Regions from separate parts of the Pseudomonas canadensis genome, predicted to be linked through region 1. Evidence: riboswitches for the same ligand, from Rfam matches in the RefSeq annotation. Region 1 holds a riboswitch; each other region holds the start of a gene.
What was found. A riboswitch is a leader RNA that binds a small molecule or an ion and turns the genes downstream of it on or off. The one in region 1 is predicted to bind cobalamin.

Region 2: it holds a riboswitch for cobalamin, as region 1 does, so the genes downstream of both, RB216_RS12260 (CbtB domain-containing protein) here and RB216_RS19570 (ABC transporter substrate-binding protein) in region 1, are expected to answer to the same signal.
Region 3: it holds a riboswitch for cobalamin, as region 1 does, so the genes downstream of both, cobO (cob(I)yrinic acid a,c-diamide adenosyltransferase) here and RB216_RS19570 (ABC transporter substrate-binding protein) in region 1, are expected to answer to the same signal.

What each region holds. Positions count from the first base shown of each region.
Region 1 covers NZ_CP133298.1:4,233,689-4,237,571, forward strand. Annotated here, with positions in the region: gene RB216_RS19555 (M4 family metallopeptidase) at 1-580, opposite strand, end outside; gene RB216_RS19560 (DNA/RNA non-specific endonuclease) at 709-1,635, shown strand; gene RB216_RS19565 (hypothetical protein) at 1,940-2,383, opposite strand; cobalamin riboswitch at 2,487-2,681, shown strand; gene RB216_RS19570 (ABC transporter substrate-binding protein) at 2,783-3,793, shown strand; gene RB216_RS19575 (FecCD family ABC transporter permease) at 3,802-3,883, shown strand, end outside.
Region 2 covers NZ_CP133298.1:2,668,768-2,672,650, forward strand. Annotated here, with positions in the region: gene nfuA (Fe-S biogenesis protein NfuA) at 1-521, shown strand, start outside; gene cobM (precorrin-4 C(11)-methyltransferase) at 712-1,458, opposite strand; gene RB216_RS12250 (cobalamin biosynthesis protein) at 1,529-1,921, opposite strand; gene RB216_RS12255 (CbtA family protein) at 1,918-2,622, opposite strand; gene RB216_RS12260 (CbtB domain-containing protein) at 2,634-2,822, opposite strand; cobalamin riboswitch at 2,919-3,123, opposite strand.
Region 3 covers NZ_CP133298.1:4,527,520-4,531,402, forward strand. Annotated here, with positions in the region: gene bluB (5,6-dimethylbenzimidazole synthase) at 1-625, opposite strand, end outside; gene RB216_RS20920 (cobyrinic acid a,c-diamide synthase CobB) at 622-1,953, opposite strand; gene cobO (cob(I)yrinic acid a,c-diamide adenosyltransferase) at 1,950-2,561, opposite strand; cobalamin riboswitch at 2,641-2,891, opposite strand; gene RB216_RS20930 (C40 family peptidase) at 3,046-3,582, opposite strand; gene RB216_RS20935 (C40 family peptidase) at 3,727-3,883, opposite strand, start outside.

The sequences.
Region 1 (3,883 bases):
ACGCTCCGGACTGATTGAAATACATCAGCTTGGCCTCGTCCTCGGTGACGCCATGGGCCAACTCATGGCCAATTACGTCAAGCGCCACCGTGAAGCGGTTGAACAACTGCGCATCCCCATCGCCAAACACCATCTGGGTCGAGTTCCAGAACGCATTGTTGTAGTTCTGGCCAAAATGCACCGTGGCATCCAGCGCCATACCGGCGTCGTCGATGGAGTTGCGATCAAAGACCTGGTCGAAAAAATCGAAGGTGGCGCCCAAGCCCTCGTAGGCTTCGTCCACCGCGGCATCACCGCTTGCGGGTTGCCCCTCACCACGCACCAGCGTGCCCGGCAGGCTGTCGGTACCCTCGGCGCTGTAGATCGAGCGGCGCTTATCGGCCCCCATGGCCAGGGCCATGTGTGCCGGTCCTTTGGCAGGTTCGGCGACCATGCGCAACGAGCGGAACGTGCTGTCCTTGGCGCGGGTGCGCAGCGCGACCTCCCGTTGCGCCTTGTCGCCGTTGCGCGCGATCTGGTCGAGCATATAGGGCGGGATCAGGCAGAAAATCGGATTGCGATGCGGCTGACGAACACACATTGGCTGGCTCCATTTGGCAGGTGACAACGTCCGGGTCATCGATTCAGGATAGCCCCCAGGGGTTAACGCGTGTCATCAATTGTCATTAACCTATGTTGCAGTCGTGTTTATCCAAGGAGGACTGACTGATGCCCGCACGTAAAACCAAAATCGACCTTTCATACCGCCCCAGGCTCGCTGACCTGCGCCCGTTGATCGCACTGAGCCCCACAGTGCTGGAGGCACGGGCGGCGACGCCACGCGTCACCCCAGCCAGAGACTTGAAGGACCGACGCGGCTACGCCGAGGACTTTCTCGGCAGCTTCGGGGTGCCCTGGCCCACGGTTGAAGATACCTTGGCGGGGGATGCACAGAAGCGCCTGGACTACACGCACTTCTCGATCACGATGTCACGCGCCAAGCGGCTTGCGCTGTATGTGGGCGTCAACATCGATGGTGGTCAGCACGTCGACATCATTCGCAGCAACGACACCTGGGCGTATGACGGCCGCCTGCCCATCGATGCGCAGGTGGGCGAAGCGCTGTATGCCAGCAATGGCCTGGATCGCGGCCACCTGGTCCGCCGACAAGACCCCAACTGGGGCGACGAGGCGCAAACCGCCAACTTCGACACCTTCCATTTCACCAACTGCTCGCCGCAGATGAGCGGGTTCAACCAGAAGACCTGGCTGGAGCTTGAAGACTACATCCTCGATAACACCCAACGCTGGAAAGCCCGCGCCACAGTGTTTACCGGCCCGGTGTTCGCCGACGACGACCGCGTGTACCGAGGCGTGCAGATCCCCAAGGCGTTCTGGAAAGTGGTCGCCTACCTCAGCGACAACGGCAAGCCTAGCGCGAGTGCCTACATGATTGACCAGAGCCGCGAACTGGGCCAACTGGACCTGGTGTTCGGCCAACTCAGGACCTACCAGCGCAGCGTAATCCAGATAGAGCGCCTGACCGGCCTGCGCTTCGGCAACCTGGCCGACTACGACGGCTTCAGCAACGAAGAGCGCGCCACCGGCACGCGGATTGAAGCGCTGATACAGGGTCCTGAAGACATTCGACTCTGACCGACGCTTCACATATTGAACTGCGTCACACCCAACGCCAACCACGATGCGAAGCGAGCCGCTCTGGCTCTTGATCTTGATCTGGCTTTTGATCTCAGGCGCCCCGTCAAACACGCTGGCCGAACGCAGGCTTGAGTCCGTGGGTAACCCGGCAGGACGCCGGGTTAGCCGTCAGGCCGCCTTCGCAGGCAAGCCAGCTCCCACATTCTGGATCACGGGAGTAACAGTAAGATTGCAGCCGGCCGTCAAGCTGCCAGCGCCGTACCCCGCGTGGTGTAGATACCTGCGCCCTTTGGCCGCCCCCTCATTGCGCATTGATGTAATGAAACTGCGCCTGCGACTTCTCAACCGCCGCACGCACGTTTTCCTTCTGCGCATCGGTGCCCGAGTAGTAAATCTGCAGACCCTTCAAATCCTGCCCTTCGACGGCTTTGCCGATCACCGCAACGTCGACCGGCGTGCCAGCCCCCATGATTAAAAAGAACACATCGCCCAAGCGCTTGGTATTCAGCAATTCGCCCCTGAGGCTGGCAGCGTTTTGGTCGCCGGCCATGGAAATCGCCAGGGTGTCGCCGAACATACCGCTTTTGGGGATGCTCATCGTGTGCAAGCGAAGCTTGTCTGAGTCGGCCGGCATCGACTTGACATAGGCGGTGGTGGCCTCGTCGAGAATCTGCTGTTCGGATTTACCTTGCGTGGCACAACCGGCCAGGGTGGCGATAAGGACGAGCGCGACAAATGATTTCACGGTGTATTCCTTGTGATAAAGCGATCCATGGGCTGAGCATCATAGGAGCCTCGCCGCCAGAGAGCTACCGTTGAGTTCACGGCCTCCCGTTCAACCGCGTGATCGACTACCATACCGCGCCGGTTCCCGAACGGGACTAATAGGGAATCCGAAGCGCGGTACACCCGTGCCAATCGGAACTGCCCCCGCAACTGTAGGTGCTGAGCCTGCTCCCTGATGCCACTGGACCTTGTCCGGGAAGGCCGGAGCCTGGCGACGACGCATCAGTCAGGAGACCTGCCGGCCCAAGCTCAATTACTAACCGGCGGGGTGTCCGGGAAGGACATTCTTGCTGTCGCTCTCGCAGCGCTTAAGGGTGTATTTCCGAATGGCACGCACGGTTCACTCGGAGATTGCCCCATGCTGCCACGTGTTACCGCCCTGCTCGCTGGCCTGGGTTTCTGTGCCCTGGCCCAGGCCGCGCCCACTCACTATCCGTTGACCGTGGAAAACTGCGGCAGCCACCTCACCTTCCAGCAAGCGCCGGCCCGCAGCGTGACCATCGGCCAGGCCGCCACCGAAATGCTCTACGCCCTGGGCGTGGGCAATAAAGTGGTCGGCACCTCGCTGTGGTTCAACAGCGTACTGCCACAGTACAAAGCGCAGAACGACAGCATCGAGCGCCTGGCCAACAATGAGCCAAGCTTTGAGGCCGTGATCGCCAAACGCCCGCAACTGGTGGCTGCCGAGCTGGAATGGGTGGTCGGGCCGCAAGGCGTGGTTGGCACCCGCGAGCAATTTCATGAGCTGAAGATCCCCACCTACCTGTTGCCTTCGGACTGCGAAGGCAAGGACAACCTGGTCGGCGCCGACGGCACGCGGCTGGAGCCGTTCCGTATCGAAACCATTTATAAAAGCATCAGCCAACTCGCCGAGATCTTCGACGTGCAGGCACGCGGCCAACAGCTGAACGAAGAACTCAAGGCGCGCCTGGCCAAATCCGTCGCCACCGTGCAAAGCAAGGGCCTCAAGCAAGCCAGCGCCTTGGTGTGGTTCTCCAGTTCCGAGATGGCCAGCGACCCTTATGTGGCCGGCCACAAGGGTATTCCGCAATTTATGCTGGAAACCCTCGGCTTGCATAACGTCGTACAGTCCGACGAAGAGTGGCCCGCCGTCGGCTGGGAAACCCTCGCCAAGGCCAACCCGACCGTGCTGGTGATCGCGCGCATGGACCGCCGCCGCTACCCCGCCGACGACCATGAAAAGAAACTCGCCTTCCTGCGCAGCGATCCGGTGACCCGCAACATGGACGCGGTGAAAAACAACCGCATCATCATCCTCGACGCCCTTGCGCTGCAGGCCAGCATCCGCACGTTCGACGGCCTTGAACAACTGGCCACGGCCATCGACGGCTACGATCTGCACCCATGAATACCAGCGTGATCCACACCCTACTCGCCCTGGCCCTGCTATTAGCCGCCGTCCTCGCGGGCGTGGCCATCGGCGAAACCGCCATCTCGC
Region 2 (3,883 bases), 1.6 Mb from region 1:
ACACCCCGGGTATCGGCATTCGCGTCTTTATCACCCAGCCCGGCACCCAATACGCCGAAACTTGCATCGCCTACTGCAAGCCTGGTGAAGAAAAACCTGAAGACACCGCCCTGGGGCTGAAAAGCTTCACTGCCTACATCGACGCCTTCAGCGAAGCCTTCCTCGACGACGCCGTGGTCGACTACGCCACCGACCGCATGGGCGGCCAGTTGACCATCAAAGCGCCAAACGCCAAGGTGCCCAACGTCAACGCCGACAGCCCGGTGAACGAGCGTATCAACTACTACCTGCAGACCGAAATCAACCCAGGCCTGGCCAGCCACGGCGGCCAGGTCAGCTTGATCGACGTGGTCGATGACGGCATTGCGGTGCTCAAGTTCGGTGGCGGCTGCCAAGGCTGCGGCCAAGCGGACGTGACCCTGCGCGAAGGCATCGAGCGCACCTTGCTGGAGCGAATTCCAGAACTCAAGGGCGTGCGTGACGTGACCGATCACACGCAGAAAGAAAACGCCTACTACTGAGTAAGGCGTTCACTGCGAAAAAAAAACGGCGCCCCGTGAGCGCCGTTTTTTTATTCTTTAAAATCAGTGGTTTGTGATAGCCATCTGTCAAAGAGGATTAACTTTTGAGCCGGGCTTGTCCACTCTCACATGGTTCACCATATTTATTCAGTTAAAACAGTGAGTTATGTTCTTAAGTTAATTTTGTTTGTTATGGGCGATAAAGGTGCGCATGGCCTGCCCGGTACAGCGATGACTCACTGAAACTGTCACTGGCCAGCACCCGGCCCACGACAATCAGCGCCGTGCGTCGAAAGCCCTTGGCCGCCACTTTCTCGGCAATGTCGCTCAGCGTTCCTATCGCCCAATCCTGATCCGGCCAGGTAGCCCGGTGCACCACGGCAATCGGGCAATCCGCGCCGTAGTGTGGCAGCAGTTCAGCGACGATCTTCTCCAGGTGATTGACCCCCAGGTGAATCGCCATGGTGGTGCCATGCCGCGTCAGGCTGTCGAAGTCCTCGCCGGCCGGCATGCTGGTCTTGTCGGCATAGCGGGTCAGGATCACGCTCTGGGCGATGTCAGGCAGGGTCAGCTCCGCCTCCAGCAAGGCTGCGCAGGCAGCCACGGCGGTGACGCCGGGGATGATCTGGAAGGGAATGCCCAACTCCCGTAGGTGGCGGATCTGTTCACCAATGGCGCCATACAGGCTTGGGTCGCCGGAATGGACGCGCGCCACATCCTGGCCCTTCTCGTGGGCGGCTTTGATCAGATCAATGATCTGCTCCAGGTGCAATTCGGCGCTGTTGGCCACAGTTTCCGCTTGATGACCTTCCAGTACCGCGGCCGGCACCAACGAGCCCGCATAAATAATCACCGGGCAACTTCGGATCAGCCGCTGGCCTTTGACGGTGATTAATTCCGGGTCGCCGGGGCCTGCGCCGATGAAGTAGACGGTCATGGGGAAATCCTGATGAAAAACGGGCGAGCATGAAGAATGCTCATGATCGGGAGGGGCGATTATCGGGTTTTCAGCCGGCGCACGCCAATGCAAAGGTGGCCTGGGCGGTTTTTTTGCTGGTGATCAACAGGCGGGCAGGGCCGCCGGCGAGGTGCTCGGCAAGGGCCAAGGCGGCACTTTCCGCGATGCCATAGCAGCCGGTGTGGGCGAAGGCGATCTCGGATTTGTGGCTCAGGCGATCTTCAAAGGTCGTCAGCTGCTCGGCGCTGAAACAGTGCAGCGGCAGGTTCAGCGTTTCGGCCAATGCGAGTATTCCCGGCTCGTCTTTTTTCAAATCAATACTGGCCAGCGCAGTAATCTTATCGCGCTCGATGCTGCCCTCGGCGAGGGCAGTATTAAACAGGCCCAGCAGGGTATGAACGTCACAACCCCGCTGGCACCCCAGGCCGACCACCAGGATCATGCCGAGTATTGATCATCACGGTTGCGGCGGAACAACCAGGCGCTGATCAGCCCCAAGGCCAGCCAGAAGGCGACATTGGTCAACTGTGAAGCGATCTTGAACTGCGCTTCCAGGGCCTCCGGGGCCAGCATCGAATGCACTTCCGGCTGTGGTGCGCCGATCACGTGCGGTACGGCGAGGATCGCTGCACCCAGTACTTTCAGCAGCCAGTTGCGACCAAACACGATCAAGGCGATGCCGGCAGCGGTAGACGCCGCAGTGCCGATCCACCAGGTCTGGCGCAGCGCCAGGTCGGCGGCGGCAGTGCCCGGCAGCTCAGGCGGCAGGCCCATCGTCGGTGCCAGCACGAAAGTTGCGTAACCGGCCAAACCCCACAGCAGCCCTTGGGCGGTGCGGGTTGGCGCACGCAGCGTGTAGAGACCGGCCAGCATCAGCGCAAAACCGACGGCGACCACCAGGTTGCCGCCCGTGGTGGACAGCACGCGCTGCCAGCCGTCTTCCGGCTCCCAAGCTTCGGCGTCATGGGTATGGGCGGCAGCACCTTCGGCGTGTTCGTGGGCCACTTCGGTAGCCGCCGGCGCTTTTTCAAAGGTTTCCGCCTGCAGAATCAGCGGGGCGACCCAAAAGCTTTGCAGCAGAGTCAGCAGCAGGGCGGCCGCCAGGCCGGTGAAACCTGCGGTTTGCGCGATACGCTTGATCATGTCGGCAGGTCTCAGTGGCACGGGAACGCGGCGCTGTGGCGGGTATCGTGGGCGGCGTTGTGTACGGCCTCGATGTGCGAGAAACCGGCGAAATACACCAGGCACGCGCCGAGGATCGACGCGCCGATGGCGGCGGTCAAGCGTTGGCTCAGGGTCGAGGTGCTGCTGGCGGAGTGCGAGGTGCTGCTGATGATCGACATGGCGCGTCCCTTTCAGGTGTCAGGGTGAAACGAGCGCATGAAAACCCCGCGAGCCGGGCACGCAGGGTTTAAACAGCGCCCGCCCACCGCGGGTTTGTTATCTGATTTTTTCGGGCCGGTCTCCGGGCTTGCGAGGGGCATTGCGCCTATTAAGCGTCGCCTTCCCATGCCTTGGAGGCACAGTGGATCTGACACTTCGCTCGCTTACCGTTGCGGGGGCAGCACCGGACTGGTCATATCGCTATGACGCACCGGTTTCCCGTTTCACCCTGTGAGGGGCACCCGAAACAAGATGTGTAGGAGAGCATGGGGGTGGGAGGGGAGTCAATTGGGTTGTTGGGGGCATATCCATTGTTTAGGTAACGGCGGCTTATGGTTCCGCTCTTACAGCGGGTCACTTTTGGAAAGGCCCAAAAGTAACCAAAAGGCCTTCGCCCCAACACTCGGCACCTCGCCTAGGCTCGGTGTGCCCTCACTCCGGCTTGAATCCGTGGGCCGCCGCGATGGGCCATCCTTGGCCCAGCGCGGCTAACCCGGCGTCCTGCCGGGTTACCCACGGATTCAAGCCTGCGTTCGGCCAGCGTGTTTAACGGGGCGCCTCAGATCAAGATCAAGAGCGACTCGCTTCGCATCGTAGATACGCGGTCCCTGTAGGAGCCGGCTTGCCGGCGAAAAACGTGATACCGCCGCGTTTTGTCTGATTCCCCGCGTCATCGTTGAAGACCATCGCCGGCAAGCCGGCTCCTACAGGACCGCGTTTGATTTTGCTTTTGCTTCACACCACTCAAGCCGGCTGTCAGGCCGCTGTGCTCTTGCTTTTGATTTTGATCTTAGGCGCCCCGTCAAACACGCTGGCCGGAATTCGGCAGGGATTTGGGGGGTAAACCGGCAGGGATGCCGGTTTAGCCGCCCCGCGCCATGGATGGCGCGTGGCGGCGGCCCCCCAAATCACTGTCGGATTACGGGCACACCGAGCGTGAGCGAGGTGCCGAGTGTTGGGGCAAGAGCCCTTTGGTTACTTTGGGGCTTTTCCAAAGTGACCCGCCGTAAGGGCGGAACCA
Region 3 (3,883 bases), 290 kb from region 1:
CGTACACCATGTCACTCAGCGGCCGAGGCTCGGTCCAGCCTTCGAGCTGCAACATCGGTGCCGGGTAAAATTCGGCCACCGGCCCCAGGCATAGCACGGCCAACGGTTTCGCGCCGGGCGGCAACCCCAGCAGATCGGCCAGGGCCTGGGGTTCGAACAGCGAGACCCAGCCCATGCCCAGCCCTTCTACTCGGGCCGCCAGCCACAGATTCTGGATAGCACAGGACAATGACGCCATGTCCATTTCCGGCAAGGTGCGCCGGCCAAAGATGTGGCGTTCGCGATCATCCATCAAGGCCGCCACCAGCACTTCGGCGCAGTCGTGGATGCCTTCGACCTTGAGCTTCATGAACTCATCGGAGCGCTCACCCAAGGCTTCGGCGGTACGTACGCGCTCTTCTTCCACCAACTGTTGAATCTGCCCACGCAGTTGGCGGTCGCTGATGCGGATAAAACGCCAGGGCTGCATCAGGCCGACGCTGGGTGCCTGGTGCGCGGCCTGGAGCAGGCGGTGGAGCAATTCGGGGGCGACGGTGCCGCCGCTGAAGTGGCGCATGTCACGACGTTCGGCGATGGCGCGGTAAACAGCCTGGCGGTCGGCCTCGGGAAAGGCGTTGTCGGTCATGGCCTCATCGCCGGCAAGCCGGCTCCTACAAGATCGGGCGCGAACAATGCGGCCACCGCCAGGGGATTCGAGGGGAAATAGAAATGTACGTAGGACGCCGTCATTCGCCCCTGGCGATAAACCGCCTCGGCGCCGCGCCCGCCATTGGGGCTCAGGCCACGTGCAATCGGTTGCCACTCGGTGGTGGTCAGCGAATGGTGATAGGTATGGCCGCGCAGCGTGCCTTCAGGCAAGTCGACATTTTGCAGCGCCAAGGCCGCGAGTTTCTTCTGCATCACCGCATCGCCTTGCAGCAAACCCACCAGTTCGGCGCGAGTGCCGTCGACATCGGTCAGCGAGTCCAGCAGGTAGAGCATGCCGCCGCATTCGGCGAGCAGCGGTTTACCGGCGGCATGATGAGCGCGGATGGCGTCGAGCATCGGGGTATTTTCCGACAGCGCCTGGTGGTGCAGTTCCGGGTAACCACCGGGCAGGTAGAGGCTGTCGGCGTCAGGCAATTGCCGATCGTGGATCGGCGAGAAAAACTTCAGCTCGGCGCCCATTGCCCGCAACAGGTCAAGGCTGGCGCCATAGGTGAACGCGAAGGCTTCGTCGCGGGCCACGGCGATGCGCACGCCATTAAGCAGTGGCTCGGCGTCGATCACTTCAGGCGCGGCAAAAGTGACCGGCGGCGGCAAGGCGACTTCGCAACTGCTGCCCAGCGCTTGGGCGGCGGCATCGAGACGTACATCGAGGTCATTCAGTTCGCTCGCCTGCACCAGACCCAAGTGACGGCTAGGCAGTTCGATACCGGTCTCGCGAGACAACGCGCCGTACCAGCGCAGGCCTTCGGTGAGGCTGCCTTCGAGCAATTGCGCATGGCGCAGGGTGCCAACGCGGTTGGCCAGCACGCCGGCGAACGGCAAATCTGGCTGATAACGCGCCAGGCCCAGGGCCAACGCGCCAAAGGTCTGGGCCATGGCGGTGCCGTCAATCACGCCCAAGACAGGCACGCCGAAGTGTCGCGCCAGGTCGGCGCTGGACGGCGTGCCGTCAAACAGGCCCATCACGCCTTCGATCAGGATCAGGTCCGCCTCCCCTGCCGCTTCCCACAGCAAGCGGCGACTTTCCTGCTCGCCCACCATCCACATGTCCAACTGATACACCGGCGCACCGCTGGCGCGTTCGTGGATCATCGGGTCAAGGAAATCCGGACCACATTTGAACACGCGCACCTTGCGCCCCAGGTTGCGGTGCAAACGGGCCAGCGCGGCGGTGACAGTGGTTTTGCCCTGGCCGGACGCCGGTGCGGCGATCAAGACGGCCGGGCAATGACGGGGCTGATTCAAAGTTCGACGCCCTTCTGTGCCTTGATACCGGCCTGGAACGCGTGCTTGAGCATGCCCATTTCGGTGACGGTGTCGCCCATTTCGATCAGCTCAGGCTTGGCGCCACGGCCGGTGACCACCACGTGTTGCATCGGCGGGCGGGCTTGCAGGTCGCTGAGTACCTGGTCCAGGTCGAGGTAGCCGTGCTTGAGGGCGATGTTCAGCTCATCAAGTACGACAAGACCAATAGAAGGGTCCTGCAGCAGCTCGCGGGAAACCGCCCAGGCGGCTTCGGCAGCGGCGATATCGCGCTGGCGGTCCTGGGTTTCCCAGGTGAAGCCTTCACCCATGACATGAAAACGCACTTGCTCCGGGAAGCGGCGGAAGAACAACTCTTCACCGGTGCTGTTACGCCCCTTGATGAACTGCACCACGCCGCACTGCATGCCGTGGCCCATGGCCCGGGCCAGCATGCCGAACGCGGAACTGCTCTTGCCTTTGCCGTTGCCGGTCAACACCAGCAGCAGGCCGCACTCGTTCGGGGAATTGGCGATGCGTTCATCGATCACGGCTTTTTTGCGCAGCATGCGCGCCAGGTGGCGTTCGTCGCGGTCGGGGGAATCGGTCATGGCAGCTCTCCGTTGGGGCTGGACAAAAACGGCGGGCAGGAAAAAGAAAAAACAGACAGCCAAGCATCGCCCACCGTGATGCTGTTGGATGTTGCAGGCCGGTCTCCGGGCTCATGAGTGACGCACGTCTTATAGACACGCAGACCGACGCTGCGCCTTCCCATATCGCGAGCGATACAGTGGCAAAAGGCAGCGTCTTGACTCATTTACCGTTGCGGGGGCAGCGCCGGAATCGCGGCAGCACTGTGTACAAGTGCGCTCACTCACCGGCTTCCCTGTTTCACTCCGTCGACCCATGGGTCACAGAGCACCTGGAACAAGCGGCGAAGGTTAGTGGGTTGGGGGTGGAGCGTCAATTAAACCCACCACAAAACCAATGTGGGAGCGGGCTTGCTCGCGAATGCGGTGTGTCAGTCAGCACATTAACAAACTGACAGACCGCATTCGCGAGCGAGCCCGCTCCCACATTTGGATCTCTGCCAATTCAGGGATTCCGCGCCAGATTCCCCGGTAATACGCGCTTGGCGCTCAGGTAGGCATTCTGCCAATACGCCTTGGACAAGGTGTCCAACTTCACCGTACCGCCGGTTTGCGGCGCGTGCACAAAGCGGCCTTCACCGACGTAGATGCCGGCGTGACTGACCTGTGAACCGCCGCCTGTGGCGAAGAACAGCAAGTCGCCAGTCTGCAGATTTTGCTCGCTGACATCCTGCGCGCGCATCACGATCAGTTCACGGGTGGTACGCGGCAGGGAGATGCCAGCAGCATCGCGGAAGACAAACCCGATCAGGCCGCTGCAATCAAACCCGGAGTCCGGTGTATTGCCGCCCCAACGGTAAGGCGTGCCGACCAGGCCCAGCGCGCGGAAGAGTACGTCTTCAGCCGCAGGCGAGAAATTCTGGGTGGAATAGTTGAACACCGGCTTGGGTTTAACCGCTACAGGCGCGGGCGGTGGACGACTTGCGCAGGCGCTGAGCAGCGCGGCGCAAAGAATAAGGATCAGGCGGGCCGAGGTCGACATGGGCAGAACAATCCTGGTCTGGATGCGGCTTTCGCTGCCGAACGCTGAAAACCAGAACGCGCAAGCAAAGCTCGCGCGAACGGATTACAACAATGTCCAGGGATTCTAGCGCTTACACGTCAAACTTCAAGTATCACTTTAAGTTTACTTGCTAGCGGTAACCGTCGTCGGGGCCATGGCGAGTGCGCGCTTGGCTTCGATGAAAGTTTTGCTCCAGTAGCTATCACCCAGGTTGTCGACTCGGACACCGCCACTGCGACGGCTGCTGGAGTGGATAAACTGGTTATCGCCCAGGTAAATA